One region of the Paenibacillus sp. J31R122 genome, then DNA from elsewhere that is predicted to be linked to it. Evidence: riboswitches for the same ligand, from Rfam matches in the RefSeq annotation. Region 1 holds a riboswitch; each other region holds the start of a gene.

What was found. Region 1 has a riboswitch for cyclic di-AMP ahead of AC0YN7_RS11285 (hypothetical protein). Riboswitches for the same ligand answer to the same signal wherever they lie in the genome.
Region 2: another riboswitch for cyclic di-AMP. It lies ahead of AC0YN7_RS18975 (hypothetical protein); the one in region 1 lies ahead of AC0YN7_RS11285 (hypothetical protein).
Region 3: another riboswitch for cyclic di-AMP. It lies ahead of AC0YN7_RS25530 (C40 family peptidase); the one in region 1 lies ahead of AC0YN7_RS11285 (hypothetical protein).
Region 4: another riboswitch for cyclic di-AMP. It lies ahead of AC0YN7_RS27575 (C40 family peptidase); the one in region 1 lies ahead of AC0YN7_RS11285 (hypothetical protein).

What each region holds. Positions count from the first base shown of each region.
Region 1 covers NZ_JBWDNM010000005.1:349,546-355,654, forward strand. The annotation lists gene AC0YN7_RS11280 (hypothetical protein) at 1-30, opposite strand, end outside; cyclic di-AMP (ydaO/yuaA leader) riboswitch at 152-344, opposite strand; cyclic di-AMP (ydaO/yuaA leader) riboswitch at 473-673, opposite strand; cyclic di-AMP (ydaO/yuaA leader) riboswitch at 1,028-1,203, shown strand; gene AC0YN7_RS11285 (hypothetical protein) at 1,314-1,781, shown strand; gene AC0YN7_RS11290 (amino acid ABC transporter ATP-binding protein) at 2,336-3,058, opposite strand; gene AC0YN7_RS11295 (ABC transporter substrate-binding protein/permease) at 3,051-4,556, opposite strand; gene AC0YN7_RS11300 (hypothetical protein) at 4,785-5,111, shown strand; gene yidC (membrane protein insertase YidC) at 5,081-5,908, shown strand; gene AC0YN7_RS11310 (sugar phosphate isomerase/epimerase family protein) at 5,927-6,109, shown strand, end outside.
Region 2 covers NZ_JBWDNM010000011.1:155,702-161,810, forward strand. The annotation lists gene AC0YN7_RS18950 (aldolase catalytic domain-containing protein) at 1-360, opposite strand, end outside; gene AC0YN7_RS18955 (hypothetical protein) at 454-1,473, opposite strand; gene AC0YN7_RS18960 (GTP cyclohydrolase II) at 1,621-2,367, opposite strand; gene AC0YN7_RS18965 (DODA-type extradiol aromatic ring-opening family dioxygenase) at 2,398-3,162, opposite strand; gene AC0YN7_RS18970 (winged helix-turn-helix transcriptional regulator) at 3,311-3,643, shown strand; cyclic di-AMP (ydaO/yuaA leader) riboswitch at 3,729-3,891, shown strand; gene AC0YN7_RS18975 (hypothetical protein) at 3,897-4,322, shown strand; gene metE (5-methyltetrahydropteroyltriglutamate--homocysteine S-methyltransferase) at 4,433-6,109, opposite strand, start outside.
Region 3 covers NZ_JBWDNM010000019.1:42,720-48,828, forward strand. The annotation lists gene AC0YN7_RS25510 (hypothetical protein) at 1-10, opposite strand, end outside; gene AC0YN7_RS25515 (helix-turn-helix transcriptional regulator) at 80-280, opposite strand; gene AC0YN7_RS25520 (DUF2178 domain-containing protein) at 294-719, opposite strand; gene AC0YN7_RS25525 (hypothetical protein) at 888-1,298, shown strand; gene AC0YN7_RS25530 (C40 family peptidase) at 1,373-1,849, opposite strand; cyclic di-AMP (ydaO/yuaA leader) riboswitch at 1,854-1,985, opposite strand; gene AC0YN7_RS25535 (S-layer homology domain-containing protein) at 2,203-3,264, shown strand; gene AC0YN7_RS25540 (hypothetical protein) at 3,550-3,717, opposite strand; gene AC0YN7_RS25545 (DinB family protein) at 3,930-4,406, opposite strand; gene AC0YN7_RS25550 (DUF4259 domain-containing protein) at 4,621-5,085, opposite strand; gene AC0YN7_RS25555 (Imm51 family immunity protein) at 5,193-5,948, opposite strand; gene AC0YN7_RS25560 (YfbM family protein) at 5,965-6,109, opposite strand, start outside.
Region 4 covers NZ_JBWDNM010000024.1:35,269-41,377, reverse strand. The annotation lists gene AC0YN7_RS27590 (GNAT family N-acetyltransferase) at 8-481, opposite strand; gene AC0YN7_RS27585 (MFS transporter) at 639-1,895, shown strand; gene AC0YN7_RS27580 (cryptochrome/photolyase family protein) at 2,023-3,369, opposite strand; gene AC0YN7_RS27575 (C40 family peptidase) at 3,527-4,003, opposite strand; cyclic di-AMP (ydaO/yuaA leader) riboswitch at 4,007-4,157, opposite strand; gene AC0YN7_RS27570 (hypothetical protein) at 4,510-5,319, opposite strand; gene AC0YN7_RS27565 (M1 family metallopeptidase) at 5,347-6,109, opposite strand, start outside.

The sequences.
Region 1 (6,109 bases):
GGATACAAGAATGCATTCTGGATCTTTCATTTCGATTCTCCTCCTGATTAATTGAAGAGAAGACAACAAAAAAGAAGCCTGCAAGAAGAGGAACTCTTCTCGCGGCTTCTGAAGGCACAGGAAATAAACCCGTGTCTTTCGCACGATAGTCGTTGCCTCTCTCGATACGCTTGCGAGGTTAGCTGTCGGATTCGGGCGTGAGAGTCGCCCTACCTATGCGCAAGTAGCTTGCACATAGGATTCACCCCATGCGCCAGATACATTGTCCCTATTAAGGACTTCAAGTATCATGGCTGCTGTTGGTTCCCCCGTTCCTTTGCTCAAGGATTCAGCGATTAAGATGCATGGTGAAACGTATTTTCTATATTTTAAGAAACCACAGCCCTTACGCCCTGTGGTCGTAGCTTCCGATTACAAGCCTCATCATCCTCTCTCTCCAAAGCAGCACTTGCCAAATGAATCTCATTTATGGCTGCTGCCTATACCACGCTTACGAGGTTAGCTGACGGATTCGGGCGGTGAGAGTCGCCCTACCCAGTCTTGGGGAACGATATGCGTTCCAGAGACCGGGATTCACCCCAAGCATCACACCAGAACAGCTCTCACACCGTCTGTGCAACACTTTCATGTGGTTCCCCCGTTTTCCTAAATGGAAATTAAGCGTTCTAACAAGGAATCGTTGTATGAATCCTGAGATGAATCATACGCCTGACAAAAATTCCTGTAAAGAATCACCAAGATTCAAATTTGACAATAAACGGTATTCAGATGGATCTTATAACTATCACAACCCTTATATGCTCCTTGTAGCTGCTATTATCTCGGTATCTCTCGCATATCGCAAAATAGTCAGCTTGGAGAAGCATTGTGGTAGATAATAAGGGCATGATGTGGATTAATACGCTTTCATTGACTAAATTGATCAAATAATAAGCAAAAAATGCTCAAATTACAGTTTACATTTTTATACTACCGGAGTAATATTCAGTTCAATACTATACCGAATCAAATTAGGATAGGCAGTTGCTTATCCGAAACGCATAAATCCCGAATAGGGATGCGGGGGATCCAAACGAAGGTATTCGTAAGTTAGAATCCTTCATGGGGTGAATCCTGTAAGGCATGCTGAAAGCATGTAGCAGGTAGGGCGCTCGCAAGCCCGAATCCGTCAGCTAACCTCGTAAGCGTATTGTGAGAGAACCGCTACCCGTACTTTCTTTGCATGATGATGCGAGAGAAGCCCGTGTGCAGAGTTTCTCTGCTCAGGGGCTTCTTTGCGTGCTATTTTATATCAAATTAATGGAGAAAGAAGAGTGGCAGCATTGAATATCACTAAACCTCTGCCTGCTATACATAGTGACTACTTGAAGAACTGTAGAGTTGGCTTAATGGAAATCTATCGGTTTGACTGCAGGACGATCGAGAAACAGATGCCCGAAATCAATGGCGGAAGCAATTGCGGACTATTGAAAATCGCCAGCGGCAGCATTAATGGCTGGGGTGAATATATACTTCCATGTGAGAAGAAATATTCGGATTTGGTCCAATGGGCATCCGTTTTCAACCATCTCAAGGGCCTCTCCGTACCGGATGCGCTTGTGTTTGTACAATCTCACGCTGAGGCATGGGGGCAGGATAGAACCGATCTTGTTAAATCTGCCTTGTCAGACTTAGCTGATAACCTGTACAGGCGAACCGTATTTCATGAACCTATTATAGATGATGAGATGCTGGATCGATCCTATTTAATTCATCTTTCGCAGTCCTATTATGCTTTCTAAAAGACTAGCTTATTCTCGTTTTCACGCGATACTGCCCAAATGAAAGCCCCTCTTGTTTGCGCAAGGAGCGAATAAAGTTTTGCGACCCCGGGTTTAAGGCAAGGTCTTTAGCTGAAGTACCGATATTGGCTTATTCAAGAGGCGGACAACAATTATGGTAGAGGATCTGTAAGGAGTAAGGTAGGAAGAGGTAGTGAACGCACACCTGGCTATTCACTTTAGTGAACTAATTAGGGCTTTATTAGAAAATGAGTCAAATTAGTCTCAGATTCTAAAGTGTAAGGCGAGTGAACCGAGGAGCGGGCTTCGACTAGTGAGGGAAACTCACTAATGTGTGAGTGAAACCTCATTAAATGGTTGGAGTTAGGGGCTTGAAAATGAAATAGTGAGGCAAACCTCACTCGCCATGAAGTTAGGTTCATGGTGAATGAGATTTACCTCACTATTTGTTTTGTATGATGGAGCTGAATTTTTTTGTTCAATGAAATAAAGCTGTGTCCATAATGATGTTCATTTTAGAAAACATTTTAATGCTATATTTTCGCTAACGATTCTTACAGGACCTGCTCCAGAAATCTCTTGGCGCGTTCGCTTTGCGGGTTAGTGAAAAATTGCTCTGGTTTCGTACGCTCGACAAGCTTGCCGTCGTCGAGGAAATAGATCGTGTCCGCTGCCTCTCTTGCGAACTTCATCTCGTGGGTTACGATGAGCATAGTCATGCCGCTGTCCGCAAGACCGCGGATGACATTCAGCACCTCTTTGACCATTTCCGGGTCGAGCGCTGAAGTAGGCTCATCGAACAGCATAATGTCTGGCTCCATCGCAAGGCTGCGGGCGATAGCGACACGCTGCTTCTGACCGCCTGACAAGCGGGACGGAAAGCTATCCGCTTTATCCGATAGGCCGACACTTTCGAGCAGCTCCTTTGCCTTCAGGCGAGCCTGCTCAAGCGACACGCCTTTAACCTTCATTGGAGCGAAAGTAATATTATCGATTACGGTCATATGCGGGAACAAGTGAAAATGCTGAAATACCATACCGATATGCTGACGTACACCGGCGATATCCGCTTTTGGATCGGTTATCGAAGCACCGGCAATAGTAATAGATCCTGAAGTTGGCGTCTCAAGCCTATTTAAGCAGCGAAGGAAGGTGGATTTTCCTGAACCGGATGGCCCGATCAACGCCACCACCTCACCGCGCTCAATCGACGTAGAAATTCCTTTTAAAACCTGATTTTTCCCGAATGTTATAGTTAAATCCTTTACATTAATCACTGCGGCGCAGCCTCCTTTCGAGCTTACGGGCAAACGAAGTTAAAATGAGAACGAGCACGTAATAAATCGCGCCGATAAACAAGAGCACCTCTAATGCACGGAACTCGATGGACTGCACGACATTTGCGCGCCGTAATAAATCGGATACACCGATGACGGATACGAGCGATGATTCCTTCAGCAATGCAACGCATTCGTTTACGAGTGCAGGCAAAATATTGCGCAAAGCCTGCGGGAAGATGATACGGATCATCATCGTGCGATATGGGATGCCGAGTGCGATAGCCGCCTCGCGCTGCCCTTTATCAACCGCCATAATACCGCCGCGAATTGTCTCGGACAAATAAGCAGCAGAGTTTAGACCGAATGCGAGCCCGGCCGCCATCAAGGCAGGTATATCATAGTTGAATAGCTGTGGAGTCGCGTAATAGATGATTGTGAGCTGCACTAACAGCGGTGTGCCGCGGAATACGGATGTATAAGCCGTAGCGAACCACTCGAGCGGCTTAATGCCGGATATTTTGAATAGTGATAATATCGAACCCCAAATAAATCCGAAAATCGCTGAGACAAGCGTAAAGAGCAGTGTTACATTAATACCTTTTAGAATATAAGGGATATAGCCCTGCAGTACGCTGAAGTCAATATTCAGATTAAGCAGCTTATCGGATGGCTTCTTCTCTGCTGAAAACCACTTTTGTATGATTTCCTCCAGCTTTCCGTTATCGGACATCTCCGAGAGCACGCCGTTAAAAGCAGCTGTTAGTGCTGAGTCTTTCGGAAAAGCTATAGCATAGCCATTCTCAGCCGAATCGGCTGGAAGGAAGTTCATGACCAAATCAGGGTTTGCATTAGTCATTTCGACAGCGACAGCATCCTCCACGATGGCAGCATCAATACGGTTTGACTTGAGCTCCAGAATTAGATCTGGAATTTTATTCAGCTTCTTGAGCTGCGCCCCTTCAATTGTTTCTGCGAGGAGATCCTGTACAGAACCAAGCTGAACGCCAACCTGTTTCCCAGCCAGCGACTCAGCTGTTTCAATCGGAGCAGACTTTTTGGAAACAATTGTGTTGCGGGCCGCGTAATAAGTAGTGGAAAAATCAACGCTCGCCTTTCGTTCTTCTGTAGCGGACATACCGGACATAACGAAGTCGACGCGACCTGTTTGAAGTGCGGCAACTAGACCGTTGAAATCCATACTTGTGATTTCCAGTTCATAACCGAGCTTATCGGTGATATACTTGGCAATATCAATATCTAAGCCGATTATTTCACCATTATTTTTGGCATCCACGCTCTCATAAGGCGGATAGTCAGGCGAGGTACCCATCACAAGCTTCTTTTTCTGTCCAGATAGGGGCGAGTCAGTTGCACTTGCAGCACTGACGGAATGCGAGTCAGCGGTTCCTAGCTGAAACAATTGCCCAAAGACCAGAACCAGAACGACGAACGTGATGAGAGTGATGTAAAGGAATGATAACTTTTTTCGATTCATAGTGTCCTCTTTCTTCTAAGTTGTGTATGTGTGCAATCAAGTCGATGCAACCCTTTATGAGTAGGCAACTTAGAAATTATATGATTTACGGTATCCATTTGTAAATAACCTAGCAGCACGGTTTTGTAACATCTTTATGAGTATTGAAGTCGTATTTGGGCGATATTTACTGTTATACTATCCAAAAAGCATAAAATCTATTTTTATCAAGGAAGGGAGGTGAATACATTGTTCGAACTTGAGCTGCATGACGTCGCCCCATATATATTTTCCATTAGCTTGCTTTGCTCATTGGCCTATGCCTATGCTTCTCATTTGCATTCTGGGGCTTATGAATACTGGGAGCGAAGTCAGGTTATAAACGTGTTGTTTATTGCTCTGCCTCAGCAGATGCTTATCCGCAACGTTCCGATTCACCACTGGCTAGCTAGAAAAGTGAAACGAAAGGAATCACCCGATGACGATATAGCAGACTGCTCAGCCTCGTTTGTTGCGCTATTTTCAAACAAACGAGGAGGATTTTTATGCAGAAGAACAATGTATTCCCTTCATTAAGATATGGACGTGTGTTAATAGCCGGCATCATGCTGGCAGGTTTGCTTCTAATTAGCGGATGCGGATCGGCTAGCGGTACGATTGACGGAGATACGCCGGGTGTGTTTAATCATTACATCATTTATCCCTTGTCAGCTGTGCTGCAATATCTTGCTGATCTGTTTCAAGGCAATTACGGCTTTGCGATTATCGGAATCACTCTCATCATTAGGCTCGCGCTGCTGCCGCTCATGATGCGTCAATATCGTTCGCAGCATCAGATGAAGCAGAAAATGTCCGTGCTTCAGCCTGAGCTTAAGCTGATAAAGGACAAGTATAAGGGGAAAACGGATGCCGCTTCCAAGCAGAAGCAGCAGCAGGAAACGATGCAGCTGTACCAGAAGCATCAGGTTAACCCGCTTGCGATCGGTTGTCTGCCTATGCTCATCCAAATGCCAATCTTGATGGGCTTATATTCAGCCATTAGGCTGACGCCAGAGATCGCGGATCATTCCTTTCTATGGTTTAAGCTGGGTTCACCGGACGTTGTATTGCCAATCATTGCAGCGGTTATCTATTTTATCCAGTTTAAAGTATCGCAGCCGGCTCAGACAGGAGCAGAGAACGCACAGGCCAAGCAGATGGCTTTCATGGGATACTTATCCCCCATTATGATGGGGATTTTCGCACTATCTGCACCTGCGGCAATTTCGTTGTATTGGGTAACGGGCGGGATATTCATGATTGCACAGTCTTACTTGGCCAAAAAAGTGTACGTCACGCCGAAGGTGGAGACAGCGCTGAAAGGAAGCGTATAAATAGAAGGAGACGATCTCATGTCAGTCGGTGTATTAGCTCATTTATTCGGAAGCTTGCCGTACAAGGAGCTTGCTTCAAGGGTAGCGGCAAGCGGCTTTAGTCATGTACAGCTGGCTTTGTGGAAAGCAATCAGCGATGTCGATTTCAGCAGGCCCGGCAACATAAGTCCGGGTCTTGCCAACGCGATCGGTGAGGAGTTT
Region 2 (6,109 bases), on a different contig from region 1:
TACATCTTGGATGTAACAAGCAACACGGATAAGATCAATCAAGCTCTCACTGCGAGGGAGTATGTCGTTCTCATCTACACGGCCGATATCAACAAGTGCTGAAAGCTTCGTATTGCCTTTGTGCGGAATTACTTTTTTCAAGAAATCATCGTCCAGAAAACGCCATGGACCTGCGCTTTCAGCGCCTTTCAACAGCTTAGGAGAGTTTTTATAGCCGATTTCCATATAATCGACGCCGGCTTCGTTCAGGCTAGCATACAGATGCTGAACAAATTCGACACTAAAATCCCAATTATTTACGAGTCCGCCATCACGAATCGTGCAATCAACAATTTTACAATGACTTGTTTTTGAGTTCATGCGCTAATACTCCTTTGATTGTGAACATGAGTTCTTTTTTCTCATCATACTTGAAAAGGATAAGGAACGCAAAATAATTTTGTCGTATTATGGCTAATTTAGAAGCGCCTCAGCCTCTTCCGATAGGCCTGCGAGGAACTTCTCTATCTCCGGAATATCCGTTTTTTGACCGTCCTTGTACATATAAAGCTGATCATCGGATAAAGCTAGCAGCTCCAAGAAATGAGCCGATAGTTGCCCTATTACCGAATCTGGCGACTCCTTGATCGTTTTCTTATAGCTTGCCTTCACCTCGTCTAAAAGCTTGTAGGTTTCATAATCATAAATGAGCGTATTATAAGAACCATTTATATACATTTCTATATAACGAGTCAAATATAAACTCTGAACAACCTCACGTTCCGGGGATTCTTTATATTCTTGTACGAAAGCTTCCGCCAAAAGCGCCCGCTCAGCTAGCTCATCCCAAGTAATAATTAATCCGCCATCGCTAGCTGTAGGCTCATCTGATTCGACAGCGCTTAACGAGATGAAATCATTCATTTGCTTGGAGACATAGTCTTTATAACGCTTCTGAAAGCTGTAATCAACAACTGGGAATATTGACCCTTCAACCATTTCAAGCTTGTAGCCTCCTTCGTAGGCTGTCCGCACAAGCTCTTTTACCCCTTCATCCTTGATGGTTTCAGCTGTGTCTTTGGTTATTGGCCATACTTCCTTAAGCAATACCGCCTGAACGCTCTGCGAAAAGAAAGCGCCCTGCTTCGCCTCCATATTTGCCGCGTAATACGTATGCAGCTCTCGAAGCATCATATCTGCTGTCCCCTGATCAGCCTCATTGATATGCCCATTAAGAAAGCTGACAATATCCACAGCATCGGCAGCAGACTCTAATACAGCCTTGAATTGTACGAGCAGTTCTTTCTGGGTATCCTTTTCCCCATCTGTTTCAGCAGCGTTTGTAGCTTCTGTTTGTGTTGTTGGTGTGTCTGTAATTTCCGGCTTGATTCCCTCATTATTACTGCAACCAGCCAAAGCAATGAGTGTGATCATTGAAAATAAAGCCGCCCGTTTTGTCCATTTGTTTTTCTTAGTATGACCATTTATTTGCATAATTCATTCCACTCCTTTGTCAACATTATCGCTATTACAATTGTTGCTCTCCTGTTATAGACGAGACATAAGCCGAAAATGTTCACATTAAAAAAACCGCCTTCTCGTTTACACGTGAAAAACGGTTTCCATAACTCCTAAATACTACTACTTAACGAGCGACTGCGGCTCTTGACCAAAATGTCCAGAACGATTCATTTTTGTTTGCAAATACTTCTCATTGTAGACGGAAGAATTGCCCCATAACGGAACTCTCGTCGCAACGTTCAAGCCAGCGGTCTTCATAGCCTCTACTTTGCGTGGATTGTTCGTAATAATTGATACAGGCAAAACGCGCAGTAGCTTTAATACGGCAATAGCTTCGTCATAATTACGCGCATCATCCGCAAAGCCGAGCTCGGTATTTGCATCCACGGTATCCATTCCATCCTCTTGCAATAAATAAGCGATTGCTTTGCTAAAAAGGCCGATTCCACGTCCTTCATGATTAGCCAAATAGAATAAAGCGCCTGTACCGTGTGCTGTAATCATCCGCATAGATTGCTTCAATTGAAAACCGCAATCACAACGTTCACTTCCAAAAATATCACCCGTATGACATATACTATGCATGCGAATCAGCGCATCTTCATTATTCTTAAAATCGCCGTATACGAGCACACTGGATTGCTGCATGTCTGCATAGGAGAAACGATTTAAGTCATTGACAAGCTCGTCAACCGATTGTTCTTCCCCCGCCTCCTTGCGCAGCCAGCTATACCAGTGGAACATTTTCGTTTCACCGTCTACATCGACAGGCAGATTAATAGGCCCGACAACATAAATGTCACCCTCTCCGCTTTCGATTCGTTTTATTTTTTCCTTCAATAGTGCTGAAATATTTGATTTTATCATCCTGTTCACCTGCTTTAGTTATATGAAATATTAAAATTGCAGCGATAAATAGCTAAGTGTACCAAACTCGTAGCTGCGATGAATGACTTTAGGTGCTTCCACAGCGTTGCCACTGCCCATTGCTATATATAAAGGTACAAAATGTTCGGCACGGGGTACTGCCATTTTAGCATGCGGCGCAAGTTTTTCATATTGGAAGAGAGATTTTAAATCCTGAACGTTCATTTTATCTACTAACCATTGGTCAAACTCAATAGCCCAACTCTCCGGCTCCTTCTGTCCCCATTTAACCGCGCGTAAATTATGAACCGTTACGCCGCTTCCAATCAGCAATATATTCAGTGAGCTTAAACTGCGCAATGCCTCGCCTATTCGGTACTGCTCCTCCACGGATCGGTATGGATTAACGGACACTTGCACTACGGGAACATCCGCCTTCGGAAACATATGCTTCAGCATTGTCCAAGAGCCATGGTCTAGTCCGCGTACTGTATCAAATGCAGTCGGTATTCCCTTATCGTTCAAGAGCTTTCCTACTAGAGCAGCAATCTTCGTCGACCCTTTTGCCGGATATTTCTGCTTATAAAGCTCATCAGGAAAACCATAAAAATCATAAATCGTTTCATATTCATCGTCCTTCGATGAAATGGTTACTTCTTCTGTTTCCCAATGCGCTGTAAATATAACGATCGCATCCGGCTGCAGCTTAGCACCCGTTTGTCGAAGAAATTGACTATATTCATTTTGCTCAACAGCCAGCATTGGTGAGCCGTGTGCTAAAAATAATGGATTCAAACGTTATACCTCCTTTTATTCACTTACTATTTGTAACTAATTATACTTTTATCACTTAGCATAGTCAAGTTATTAACATTACTGAGGTTTGCTTGTATAAATAAGTTATTGAGGTTATAATTGAAGGAATCTAAAAGAGGTGATATGCATGGAACAGCAAAACCTTTGTCCCCGTTTCCAGAAGGGAATGGATCTTATTAGCAAACGTTGGACCGGCTTAATCATATATCAATTATTAGCTGGACCGCAGCGTTTCAGTGCTGTACAGTCCGCATTGCCAATTAGCGGCAGACTATTATCGGAGCGCTTCAAGGAGCTAGAGAGTGAAGGTATCGTCGATAGACTGGTTTATCCGGAAATACCCGTTCTCATTGAATACTCATTAACGGAAAAAGGCCGCGCGCTTGAGCCGATTATTCGCGAAATTCAAGTTTGGTCTCAGGATTGGATAGCGCCAGTAACTGAATATGATATAAACTAATTCCACTCAAACAAACCAAGCCGTCTACGGTTTGGTTTGTCTAAAGGTTTACAAACGGTGAAAACCGTTTTAAAATATAGGAACAAACAAAAAAACGCTGAATTTTTCAATTGAAAAAGCGGGGGAACCAACGCGAATCTGTATTGTTACATTCGCAAGGGGTGAATCCGGGGACTTGTAACCCTGGTAGGGCATTCTCTCTAGCCCGAATCCGACAGCTAACCTCGTAAGCGGAAAGAGGAGAGGTTTATTTATGTTTTGTCAGTCTTCTAATCAAGCACCATTTTTCGCTGAACAGTCCCCTTCGTTAACGGTTTCTCGTATTGAGTTGTTCGTAATTCCCGCTCTCGCAATCGATTCCGCAGGATTTCGCGTGTGCCTTCGTTTAACAAGCAGCCAGGGTTATGGCTGGAGTGAGCTCTTTGTAAATGACAATGAGGATATGCTTGATTTGGATCGCTGTAGCGATCTGCTTGTTTCTTTCATTGGCAGCATCGATCTCTCTACTTTGAACGATTACCATTATGACAAGAATGATCAAGACGGTCGAATATTTGAATGTTTTACAGATGCGGTCAATCATATTGTCGCTCTATCCACCGATTCAGCTCAATTCATTAATGAGTCAGAGGAATTTGTTTTGAGACAGCGGGCTGTTCATTATGTATCTTTGAATTGACTGAAGATTTCGTCAAAATGACCACTCAGGTCCTTTGGTTCATGCTGAACCAAAGTCGTCCCGAGTGGTTTTTTTGGTGGCGTTCTTTACGGCAAAAGCAATCGTTGAAGCTATACTTGGACAGCACTCTCTCTTACATGGTGAGTAGCCAGCATCATGTTACGTAACGATGCAACAGTCTCTTCCATTCCTCTTGTCTTCAAGCCGCAGTCTGGGTTGATCCAGAAGAGGGCAGGATCGAGCACCTTAAGCGCGCGGTTAATCATGCTAACCATCTCTTCAACGGACGGTACGCGTGGGCTATGAATGTCGTATACGCCTAGTCCAATGCCTTGATCATACGTATTCTCCTCGAAGCTGTGAATTAATTCACCATGGCTGCGAGATGTTTCAATGGAGATAACGTCCGCATCAAGCGCTAAAATCGAATCGATAATGTCATGGAATTCGCAATAGCACATATGTGTATGAATTTGCGTTGTATCACGAACATCAGCTGTTGAAAGGCGAAATGCATGTACCCCCCATTTCAAGTAGGCGTCCCACTCACTGCGTTTAAGCGGCAGTCCTTCACGTAATGCCGGTTCATCGACTTGAATCATCTCGATACCCGCTGCTTCAAGCGCTTTTACTTCCTCAGACAAGGCCAGTGCAATTTGATAAGCTACTTGTTCGCGTGTCATGTCGTTACGAGGGAATGACCAGTTCAAAATCGTAATTGGTCCAGTCAGCATCCCTTTTACCGGCTTTGTTGTTAACGATTGCGCATACACGCTTTCCGTTACAGTCATTGGCTCTTTGAATACAACATCTCCGTAAATAACCGGAGGCTTCACGCAGCGTGATCCGTATGACTGTACCCAGCCGCTCTGCGTAAACGCGAACCCACCCAGCTTTTCCCCAAAAAATTCCACCATATCTGTACGTTCAAACTCACCGTGAACAAGGACATCGATGTTAAGCTCTTCTTGAATCTCAATCCAATGCTTAATTTTTTCGTTTATAAAGGAAGTGTAATCAGCTGAGCTTAGCTCGTTCTTTCTCCACTTCTGCCTTGCTTGACGAACATCCAGCGTTTGTGGAAAGCTGCCGATTGTCGTCGTCGGCAGAAATGGCAGCTGCCATTTTTGCTGCTGAAGCTTCTGTCTTACAGCGAAAGGCTTCTGCCTAGCAGAAGGATGCGCCGCGATCGCCTTTGCATCTACCGCTTTGCTATTGCGCGCTGGAGATGCTGACAAGTTGTGAATTATTTCTTTGTTCTGTTTCAGTACCTCAGCAAATGAGTTTGAAGCTGCAGCATTGACAGAATAAGCAGCAGCGCTCAGCCATACGATTTCATCCAACTTTTCTTCGGCAAATGCGAGCGCATCTCTTAATTCTGAAGGCAAGTTCGTTTCGTTTTTTGCTGAAACCGGAACATGAAGCAGGCTCGTTGACGATTGGATAATGAGGCGTTCTTTCGGTACGTATGAAGAAATTTTCTCAATCAATGCCAGCTTTTGCTCATAGTCCGAATGCCAAATGTTACGTCCGTCTACAAGACCGACTGCAAGCAGCTTATCTTGTGGGTAACCAAATTTCTCAAGAGCACTCAGGTTTGTTTCTAGGCCATGTACAAAATCAAGTCCGATCGCTTGAACGGGCAGTGATACAACAGCTTCATAATGCTCCACTGCATCAAAATAAGTTTGCAATATCAGCTTAAGACTAGGAGCTGCTGCATTAAGCTGCTTGTAGATTGATTTTACAAGCTTGATCTCATCCTCTGAAATAGATGTTACGAGAAT
Region 3 (6,109 bases), on a different contig from region 1:
TTAATGCCATATTTTTGACCTCCATGATGTATGATTTCTATATTGAATTTTTCTCACTAATTATATTTTCGAACGATGATCAGTCATCTTCCTCAAATATAAAAACCTCTTCGATAGACAAATTAAAAACTGAAGATATTCGATAGGCTAGTAAAACAGATGGATTATATTGCTGTTTCTCTAAAGATATAATTGTTCTTGAAGAAACACTTACTTTATCAGCTAGTTCTTGTTGTTTGATACCACGTTCTATACGTAACTCCTTTATTCTATTTTTCATAGTCTACTCCTAATTAAAGAACATGATTATAATATTTTTTGGCTATTAAGTTCGTACTCGCACACAAAACTATAATCAGAAATAAAGCAATATTCGTTGGAATTGTAAGCCAATTTGAAAGAAACATCATCAGTATCGTCACCATCATTAGAATTCGCATGGTAAAGAGTGAAGCTTTTCCTTCGATGATATCATCTCTTTCGTCATATTCTTTGGACATCTCTCGATCCAACTGTTTTCTATTCGCCTTATATTTAACGTGAGAAGTTATAGCGAAAGCTAAAAGTCCTACTCCTACCAACAATATTGAAATCCCAGAAACAAATCCTTCTGTTGTATTAGCTATCGTGTTATTCCAAATGATTTCAAATAACCCCATGATGATAAGGGCTAATGAGCATAAATAAAGCTCTGTAAATCTATTTTTCAAGCAAGTCACCCCTAACATCTCGCAATATGAAGTTTACTTCACGTGAAGTTAACTTCATATTAACCAGTCTTGATGGAGTAGTCAATAGTTAGTTTTTGTTATGCAATGGCTTCCCTTCCTTACTTATCCTTAAATACCATTTATTATAAGGATAAGTAGAGATAAGAGGTGAGGCTGATGAATGCAAAGGAAGCGTCGATGATGCTAGGAGTTCACTATAAGACAATCCTGAACATGATAAATGACGGTCGTTTGGCAGCTACGAAAACCGATTCTGGGGATTGGGAAATTAGTGAAAGTAATCTTGCGGCTAGAGAGCAGCGTATCGAGGATAAAGAGTTTTCGGCAATCTACACACATATGGCCGTCCAGATGATCGAGAAAGAGCACGGCCGAACCGTCAAAGCCGCTCGAGAGGATCTGATCTTTATAGCGCGATCGATAGTCAAATACGCTGAAAGTCCGAACGAGTTTAACCAACAGGTAAAGCGTCTTGAAAAAGCACTAGATGCTTACAAGGCAGCTGAAGCTTTCATATATACAGTTGAGTCGATTCGAAAGCAATTGGACGTAGAAGGTCAAAGGTAGTTCTTAGAACGATTTTTAAATTATTTAATATACAAAAAAACAAGCCTACAATATGCATGCAGGCTTGTTCTCTTCTAATCTTTATGATCTTTACTAGTCATTTCGGAATAGGCATCCTCAGATATTACACGACGAGCTGTAACATATCTTTTTTCGTAATAGTTTTCGGAGAGTTTGCTAATCCGGACACCTTTACTGCTTGAAGAGTGAGCAAATTGTCCGTTTCCTATAAATATACCCGCATGAGAAACACCTTTGCCATCCGTATTAAAAAACACAAGATCGCCAGGTTTTAAATCTTCTTGATCTACTTTTATTCCTTCCTCAGATTGTGCTTTTGAGGTTCTAGGAAGATCAACATCATACTGATTGAATATGTACAATATGAATCCCGAACAATCAAACCCTTTAACAGTTGTTCCGCCCCACTTATAAGGGGTTCCGACCACTTTATCAACTGCATGTTTGATATCCATTCCATTTGCGAAAGCGCTCCCCGCAAAGGTAAAACACATAACACTCAATAACAATGATGCCACAATTTTCTTCACAACTTGGTTCTCCCTTCGATGCCTACGAGGTTAGCTAAGGGTTCGGAAGAAGGTTTCCCTATAATCATTGAACAATCGATTAATTCACCCGAGTGGATCCCCCGTTTCCTAAAAAGGAATTAGGCAAAATACAATTATTTTTCTTACGTTTCTATTATTTTTCTTACGGTTTTATAAATTTCTATTTTTTTCTTACTAATCCTTCTTTATAAACATTAGAAAAATCTAATATCCACAATATGTATTTAAGCTTGAGTCCCCTAGTACTTACCCATAATTTCCAACTTGAATAAACTATTATATTTTGATATTCTCGTAGAGAAAATTTTTTCAACCAAGAGAGGAACACCAAAATGAAAAACCTTTATTTTCGCAGCTCGATCTTCTTACTTTTATTTATGCTTCTGATTTATCCTCTTCATTCTGTACAAGTGAAAGCGGCCGAGATCGCTCCTTTGGAAAACTACTTTCCGGCAGACATTGATGAACACTGGGCTTATTACGAGCTGGACAATTTTGTGAACGCAGATTTGTTACGGGGTTATGTGGATCAAGAAGGAATTGTAACGCTAAAGCCAAACCATTCCATAAGCCGCGCGGAGTTTGTTTCGATTTTGGTTCGCGCATTAGGTTTGACAAGCGATGTGCCTGGAACGACTTTCACTGACGTCGAGCAAGGAAAATGGTACTCCGATTCGATTCGCATTGCCAGCTCCTTAGGTATCGTTAACGGGATTAGTGAAACAAAATTTGGTCCAAATCAACTTATTAAACGCGGCGAGATCGCTACAATGGTTGTTAGAGCCTTTTCTTCATCTGTACAATTTGAAGGAGAAATGAAGCAATTTAAAGATGTACCCGAATATTACGCTAAACCATCTATTATAAAGGCAAGTCAAGCTGGTATTGTACGAGGAGCCACTGAAACGGAATTCAAGCCTTTCGCCAATGCGAAACGTGCTGAAGCTGTTGTCATGTTGCAGCGTGCGTTAGATTTGCAAAATAGCGCATTACCTGAAGATGGTCTACTCACAACTGCAGTTTTAGATTCAGAGGAAAAGGAAAATCAAGTAATCAAAGATAAAACATACGATCAATTTGATGATGTCTATGCGCAATTTTATACCGGTTATTATTTAGCGTTTAGCCATTCATATTCTGAAGAACTAATTTCCCTGGTAGACCAAGGTTATGAAATTGAAATGGAGAAAATCAGTGAACAAGTACTAACGGTCATTGATAAAACAGATCGATTCGCCGTGGTGGAGTCGACAGGCGGAAGCTACAAAGTAAAAACTACTAAAGCTAACGATCAAACCACAGAAACAGTAGCAACCGACGGTATTTACTTATTGAAGAAAATGAACGACAACAGCTGGAAAATCTACATGTACTACCAGGATGAGCAGCAATAAACGAGCTAAATCTTTTGATAGTTTTCCTATAAAAAAGGAGTATGAACTACTAACGTTCATACTCTTTTTTGTATCCTTCTACTTACGCAGAGATCTCAAATAAATAGACCTAGAAGCTGCTTGTAAGAATATAGTTTAAGATTGATTCCTTGCAAACTATTGGCCACCACATTGCCGGCGATTATGACTTCGCTAGCGATTTCGTACCAACAGTGGAAAACTCGGATGCCTTAGTGCAGCAGTTGTACGCCCACGCAGTGAAATCACCTTGAGATCGAAACCATTCTAACCAATGCTATTATAAATTTGAATCGCGATTTGAATGACATACTTATCTGTTTCCCCAACAGCTAAATAACTAAGTAATTCATATTCGTATGCATTACCAATAATGGTCAAATTATTATCAGCAATATACAATAACAAAAGAGGAAGGCTGCTGACATCATGCATCGGCAGCCTTCCTCATTAACAGAACATTTAACATCGAATAAGTTAGATAACGAAGGTGGCTTGGACCTTCCCTCGGTTGGACTTTCACCCACTAGATGATGCGTGCCTCTGTGCACGCTAGAAAATAAAAAAAGAGCTACCCGAAGGTAGCTCCTGCTGAGCTGCCGTAAGACAGCCTTCTTTCAACCGATCCAACGGATCGCACGTGCTTATTATTTCATTTGCATTTCTTTTGTCGGTCCCATCACACCCGGTACCGTCAAGCCCGCCTGACGAAGCAGAACCGTCATTTGACCGCGATGATGCGTTTGGTGGTCGATGAACTGGCGCAGGAACTTTCCGCGTGGCGTTAGCCCCATAAATCCGTTGATTTCTTCCGCCATTTGCTCGTCGTTCAATGTCTTCGCCTCACGATTGTAAGCTTCGATAACCGCCTCGTATTTCTCCACGATCTCCGCCATTTGATCCGGCACCTTAGCACCGCGCTCAACGCCCGGAATTTGCAAGCCGGCGAAGTGACCGAAAGCTCCCGCCGATCCTACCAAATGCCAAGCCAACCAGCCCAGCGAGTTATGACCTTCTACAATTGCCGTATCCATCTTATCGTCTGTGATTGCCTTCATAACCGCCAGCGTGCCAGCCGACGACGCTGTCCATTCTTCCAGAAAGTCTTCTACTTTACGGTACATATATTGTTCGCCTCCCAAATCAGTCTCCGTTCTATTCTAATACGATTGGACGGCAAATTCAAACGGCTTATGGGTATCAGAGCCGAGGTGATTCCATGTGTCAGACTCCTGATGGGACACTTCCATTCAAACCCATCCTTCAAGAAATCCTGGGAACCATTCAATTGCGGATGTGCGCCCAATTCCAGATAATAATCCTTCAATACAGGCCTCCTCACGCGGTTAAGCGTTCTTCTATTTTCATAATCAGCTGCTCCAGATGAACCCTCCATGTCTCCCAGCTCGGAGAATCGCGCCACAGCTCCACGATTTCTCTTCCACCATCCTCATCCGGCACTTCATCCCGAATATCCGTCAGATAATGCAAGATCAAGCGCAAGGACGTTTCATCGGCTGTGAATGAACGGATAGTTAGAAGGGATTTTTTCTCCTCTTCATGACCGTACTCCAGCTTCCCCGTTTCCTGAAACATCAGATAAAGTTCCGCAAGTGCCAACGCTGTGTTGTCATAATAAAAATCAATCTCTTCAAATGACCTCCCAAGTAAACCTTCTTCCTTCATGACTGCGATTAGTTCGGTAAGCTCCAAACTCAAATGATCTGGAATACGATCCTGCAGAAAATCGATGACATCCAATCCTTCATCACTTTCCAGTGCTTTAATGCCCCATGATCCCATCTCTAGTTCCTCCCTGTCTGTATGGATTGCCCAGTTTACCAGCCGTTCCTCCCATTGGGAGTAGATTCCTCATCATCCAGTCCCATCACCCATTCGTCTTCTTCTGCTTAGTCCAACTCCGCACGGGAAAATAAATCACGTATCAAGGTATCATCCTCACAAGCAGCCTTAAAACCTAGAGCAAACCTCTCCAGCGCTTCACCGTCCGTTGAGTAAGCACAGAACATACTCGCTTCCGGATCAAATTGGATCTGAGCTGCCAGCTCCGGCATGATTTCTTCGATGAAAACAGCGGCTAAAGAACCCCAGTCATAGCCGTTTCCTTCAACCCCCTCGTCAGCACGTTCCGCAAAAATTTTATTTTTATAGCTCCCCACATTCAAAATCAGCGACACCGAATCCGCATGATCCACCCATACGAAGGGTAAAAGGGGTTCTGCATCCGGAGATGGATAATACTTTTGTGAGGTTGTGATGACAGGATCAGATGTGCCCTTCTTTTTCATCTGGCCTGCAAGGCTTTTCTTGGACATCTGCACGAAGTTGTGGGCCTGCTTGTCCGCTGGATTCAATTGATATGCTATCTCAAACTGTTGCAACGCTTCCTCATATTTCCCGGAATAGTAGTAAGCGTACCCTAAACGAAAATACCATAGGGAATCCTCCTTCCCCTGATCCTGCACGGATAATAACAAGCTGATAGCCTCATCATAGCCGTCTATATTGTTATAAGCGCGTGCCAGATGACCCGTGAGTTCATAGTCTATATCAGTGTCGGGCAATGCCACGATCTCGTCTATAATCTTTTGATGATCCCCCTGTTCAAACCATCTGTTTAATTGTTTCAACCGTTCTTTTTTCATGGACAGGATTCCCCTCTCATATCACGCTGAATATCACATGTTGTTTTGCTGCCAATGCCTTTTCGTAAAAAGCCAGAAGAGCGTAAAACTCACTCTTTAGCTCATGCCAAAGCGTTTCTTTGCGATTCTCCTCCCAAATGCGTGGATAGATGTTATTACTG
Region 4 (6,109 bases), on a different contig from region 1:
TGTCAAACTAGGATGTTGCAGGCTTAAACACCATACAGTGACATTCGGCATCGCCGTGAGGCGTTGGGCGAGAATATGTATCTGTAATGCGGAAGCCAGCTTGTTCATAGGCACGGATCGCGCGTGTGTTCCATGCTAACACTTCTAGGTCGATTTCATTCTGAGGCGAACGCCGGCGTGCTTCGCGGATGATGAGCTCGGTGAAGGCGGGACCGAGTCCTTGACCGCAAAGATCGGGCCGCAAGCCTAAACCAAGTCTAGTCACATCTGTTATTGGAAAAAACTGAGCAAATCCGATTAATTCGAGCTGACTATCCATAACGGCGGCATATTGCTCTTCGCGGAGGACGGGATCACCAAATTCGATTCCGTCCTTTTTCATTTGTTGCCAGGATGGCCATTGATAAATGTGAAAGGGCGGATTGTATTTCCATTCGCAAATTTGAATGGCATGTGAAGTATCTAACGGATGTATAGTCATAGCAAGGGGATGTCGTTTATAATAGGTGGAGCTGAAAGCATGTGTCACGAATGGCACCTCCGTATGTGATTCTATTCAATTAGCTTAATATGGGCGAAACATAGTTATTATAACAGATAGATTTAACAGGACGTACGCATATAAGGGGATTCATGGAATGAGAAAGCTAATTTGGTTAGGCTGCTTGTCTTATTTGATTATCGGAATTGCGCATGTAGTGGGCGGAACCGTGTTGGAGCAGTTGATTGAGCATTACGGATTGACCTATAAGGACGGCGGACAATGGATTATGAATCAGTTCCTCGGGTTTCTGGTAGGGGTGATGCTCGCTCCCTCAATAACATCGAGAATGGGGAAGAGAGGCGCGGTGCTTATAGCTATCGGCATGCTGATGGTAAGTGAAGCTGCATACAGCCTTTTATTACCTTGGGGATGGATGCTTTGTATTGCCTTGTTTGCCGGTTTCGGGTTTGGAATGACAGAGGCTGTGGTCGGAGCTATGATTATAGATATGACTAAAAATGGAAAAGCGACGGCAATGAGCCGTTTGGAAACTTTTTTTGGCGTTGGAGCCTTAGTTATTCCGATTGCGGCAGCGTATTTGATTCATGCAAACGCGTGGCAGTTTGCTTTTCCTATTTTAGCAGCGATGTCAGGAATTACGTTCGTGCTTTGGCTGACCTTGTCTTTTGATGAGGTGGATGATGAGCTTGGATATATACCGCAGGAACGGAATCGAAGTAATAGCGACAAAGGGCAGGGTGCTTCAAATAGCAGCCCGGCAATGGAAAGATCTATATTTTTTGGCTATCCGCGCCACGCCTTGCCGTTTCTTCTGTTATCAGCTTTATTTTTTATGTTCTATGTTGGTATGGAGATGAGTTTCTCAAACTACTTGCCATCGATTCTCATCGTTCGATCAGGGGTGGGAGAAGCAAATGCGGCTGCAGCTTTAAGTATTTTTTGGGGATCAATGGTTCTGGGCCGACTGTTCTCAGGAATGCTTGCTGAGCGAATGGGCTACTCTCGCTTCTTGTTTATAGCAACCGTAGGAGCGACCTTCGTATTTCTGATGATGTCATTAATGGGAGAGCTTAGCTGGATGCTTGTGCTTGTTGCGCTAAGCGGACTGCTTTTCTCAGGTCTCTTCGGTATTGCGCTTGTATATGCCAATGTACTCATTCCGGGTATGACTGATCGAACAACGAGCTTGCTCGTCGCATTTGGCGGCTTAGGGGGCGCTTTTTTCCCAAGACTGACAGGTTGGTTTATGGATCAATATAGCGTACAAACGACGTTGTGGTATATTAGCTCGGGCGTCATTCTGATGCTAGTGATGCTAGTCTCTATGCTTGTACTAGGAAGAAAGCAGTCGAAGAGACTTATGAATGATCGTATAGAAGTAAGCAATTGAACGAGAAAAAACCTTCACGTCTGCTGTAACACTAGGCAGCAGTGAAGGTTTTTTTGTATATTTTACCGTGAAACGAGCTTGCGCGTTCTAGGGCTACCAAGGTCATTTACGCTTGTGTAGTTCAGAATTATTTTAAAATGGTTTTGTAAACGTCGATCGCGCGTGCTCGAGACGCTTTCAGATCAACGATGGCACCGCTGAGCGGTTGATGAATCTCCTTATCAGATAGATGAGCTAAATGAGGCATCCAACGCCGAATGTAGCTTCCAGAGGGATCATATGTCGTTGATTGTGTTACAGGATTCATAATACGGAAATAGGGTGCCGCGTCATAACCAAGGGAGGAGCACCAGAGCCAGCCGCCTCGATTGAGCGTATTATCATAATCGCTTAAGTGCAAACGGAAATACTGCTCCCCCAGCGTAAATGGGCATAGCAGATTTTTGGTCAGAAACATAGCGGTTATCATCCGCAGTCGGTTCGGGAGCTCTCCCGTTCGATTTAGCTGGGTCATTGCGGCATCGATAATAGGAATGCCAGTCGCTCCGGCTGTCCATGCGCCGAAGCTGTCGCTCGTTAGGGCGGAAAAATCAAATAGATGCTCATAGCTGAAAAACTGGTCATGATACATAGCTTGATATAAATAAAAGTCACGCCATGCCAGCTGTCTAAGCCAAGCTTCCGCTCCTGGCAATCCAAGCGTAGCCTCATAGGCCTGACGTGCAGAAATGGCACCCGTATTCAAGAAACGGGAGAGGCCGCTTGTATGCTCCTCAGCGAAGGCATCACGGCTATTGGCATAGAGGGCTAATCGCTCACGAACGAAACGATCCAGCTTGCTTGCGGATTTAGCGGGCCCCTTTCCGGCAGTCGATTCACCAAGCGCGCATGAAACAGCATCAGGTAAGGAGAAGCGGGTGGCGATACTTCCGCTTATTTCGCATACCGTAGTGAGGTCGTGTAGGGTTGTTATGCTCATTGGGGTGTAACATTGCAGCATATAGCTGCTCCACATTCGGTAGAATGGCGTAAATACTTTGTAGGGCTCAGAGCGTCTAGCGAACGTTGGAAAGCTCTCTAGGTCGGCAAGCGGCGCATCCTCGATAGCCACCCATCGGCGGCTGTGCTTTTGGGTGGCTAGGCGCATCCGCTCATCGCGGCTGCGCGCGTAAGGGGTATAGTCCGCATGCACGATAACCTCATCAATGGAATGCTGTTGTAGAAGCGACTCTACGATATCTACTGGATCACCGTATAGAACATGCAATTCTTTCTGGGCTTCAGAATAGCTGTGCAATAAAGAGGCGGTCTGACCAATGAAGTTGCGTCCACTATGGCTGGTGAGCCGACCGTCACTTGTTAGAACCGGATCTAATATAAGTAAATGGATGCCCATCGTATTCGTTTTAAGTAAATAATCAAAAGCGCGGAGATCAGAAACACGCAGGTCCTTGCGATGAATAAATAAATACATCACGTATAGCTCCTTTCAACACGACACGTTATAAGCTTATTCCACTTGTCCGCGAAATAGAAACAACAAAGCCGCATGTGGTTTGTCGATGAGGACAAACGACTGCGGCTTGGTTGTAAGAGCTTAGTGTAGCATCCTAGGCAACAAGGTGCTTATTTTATTCTTCGTCAGCAAACTTCTCGAAAGTTTCCATTGACATCACACGACGTGCTGTCACGAAACGCTTCTCATAATAGGAAGAGTTAAGTTTGTCTGTTACAACACCTCTGGATACAGAGGCGTGCGCAAACTTACCATCACCAATATAAATGCCAACATGGGAAATAGAGCCGTTATTGCCGCCAGACGTGTCGAAGAACACGAGATCTCCAGGGATTAGGTCTGATTTAGCGACCTTCTTGCCTGATTTTCCTTGGGATGCGGATGTGCGTGGAAGCTCAATGCCCATTTTATCGAACACATAGGTCGTAAAACCGGAGCAATCAAAGCCTCTCGACGTATTCCCGCCGCCCTTATACGGACTACCAATAACGTCATTGATATATCCGTCTAGCTTGGAGTCTGCGAAAACGCTTACTGACTGAAAAGTGAAGACGAGTACGAGACCCAAAAGTAATGCGGTAATCTTTTTCAATTGTAAAGCTCCTTCCAGTGCCGACGAGGTTAGCTGTGGGGTTCGGTTGAAGGTTCCCTATGATTCCTCAGACGCTGACCGAGTCAGAAGTCGGAATCAATTCACCCAAAGTGGTTCCCCCGTTTCCCATTAGGGAATTTGGCAGGTTTGTATTGCTCTGAAACAATTATTCGATTATTTTCATTGATCTCCTGCCTTTACAGATAAATTCTAATAATTCTCATGGAACATTTTAACTAAAAGGTTCGTATAAACATTTTTCATATGAAATAAACAGCATTCATTAGTGCTTTCTGACTAAAAAGGAATGACTTGATTTCTTTAATTATGTATGCATTTCTTAAAATATTCCGAATAACCTTTTTGCCATTATTCTGAGAGGACAAGATAAAAGAGCTGGAAAGCTCAATTGTACGCGGTTTTTCAAATGAAAGATTAGAAAATTTTCATACTAAAAAGCCTCTCAATCCACGCATCGGCGCAAAAAGGGAGGCTTCATTCACTAGTTATTTCGTTTGCAAGGAATCATATTGCGTTGCTATCGTCCATACCTTCATAAGCGTGCGTACTAGGTTATAGCCTTGATGCAGAATGAGCGCGAACAGTCCGGCCCAGATCAGAGATATACTTGTAATGACGATTCCAATTCCAGCACCGATCGCCCACATGATTAAGGAGACGGAGGCGTATGTAAGGAAGTTTTTAATGGAATGCCATAGGTAGCGGAATACACCATCGCCTGATACTGCTCCGAATTGCATCGCTAGAAAAAGCAGATGGAGCACAGTCGCCCACAGAATCCATAGTCCGGCACCAGGCAGTGTCGTTTGCAACAGATAAGGGACCGAGCCGCTTTGCATAAAGGAGTCTAAGGCGCGTGGCAGCAGCCACCATGCAGGAGCCAGCATAAGTATCGTTTCTGCCCAGTATAAGAGCAGAACAGGCTTCCAAGCCTTCTTGATGCCTTCAAGGAAGCGGGTGCTGCCATTATTTCTTGCCTGATGCAGAGAATAGAACAGTCCGGCATTGAACAAGGGTGTCAGCAGCATCCGAATGACGAACAAGCCGCCCAGCATCCATAGGTATGGAGAAATGAGATCGGTTTTAAATAGCTGAAACTGGGCTTCTGTCATGAAGAGATGAACGGCGTTATCAGATGGAGAAGCGCTGGGAAAGCGTCGTAATAGCGGCGCTATGACAGAATCAATAAAACGATATAGAAAGAACCCCCAAAGCAGTTGATAAAGAAACAGTAAAATAACGAGATAAAAATGTTTGACCGTCAGCGACCAGCCTTGCTTCATATATATCTTCATCTTTTATCGCTCCTTGAACCCATATACTTACCAGCCAAATGACCCAAGCAGCCCTTCAATCAATTTTGAAACGCCGAGGTTCCACCGGGTACGTGTTTCCTCAGGAAGCTGCGCTTGCATAAAGTTGTTGATCAGCTTGTTATCGAGTACATTTCTGTGTTCCGGATCGACAACGGCCCACTCGAGTGGAGCTGTGTGAACCTGTTTATATTGGATATTAGAATTTTCCGCGTTCCACTGCTTTGTCACCGTCATGCCATCCGTGAACTGCATAGTAATCGGAATTGGACCGTTCATGCCACCGTATTTCCTAATGAGAACAGTTGATTCATACATTTGTACGCCATCCTGTTTGACGGGTTTGACTTGTATCGCTTCTACGCCAAAATCGGCCATTTGGTTGTGGTAAACATATTGATTGAAGTAATCATGCCACTTCGTTTTCGTAACCTGTTCAACAACACGCTGGAAGTCTGCGGTTGAAGGATGCTTGAATTTATATTTTTGGAAATAAGTCCGTAAAACCCGCTGCATCAACGGTGCGCCTATTTGTTTTTCAATGCCGATAAGTACGAGCTTTGCTCTCATATAAACATTCTCAGCGTATTGATTGTGGCTGCCGTAAGACCAGGAGTATTGCTTAAGCGGAGCAGGATCGGTCATATAGCTCGCCTCGACTGGTAGGTTTGCTTCCACTCCATACGCGGTCTCCATCACTTTATCCTCGGCATAGGAGGTGAAGCCTTCATCGAGCCACGCTTCCTCAAATTCATTAGAGGCGATCATGCCG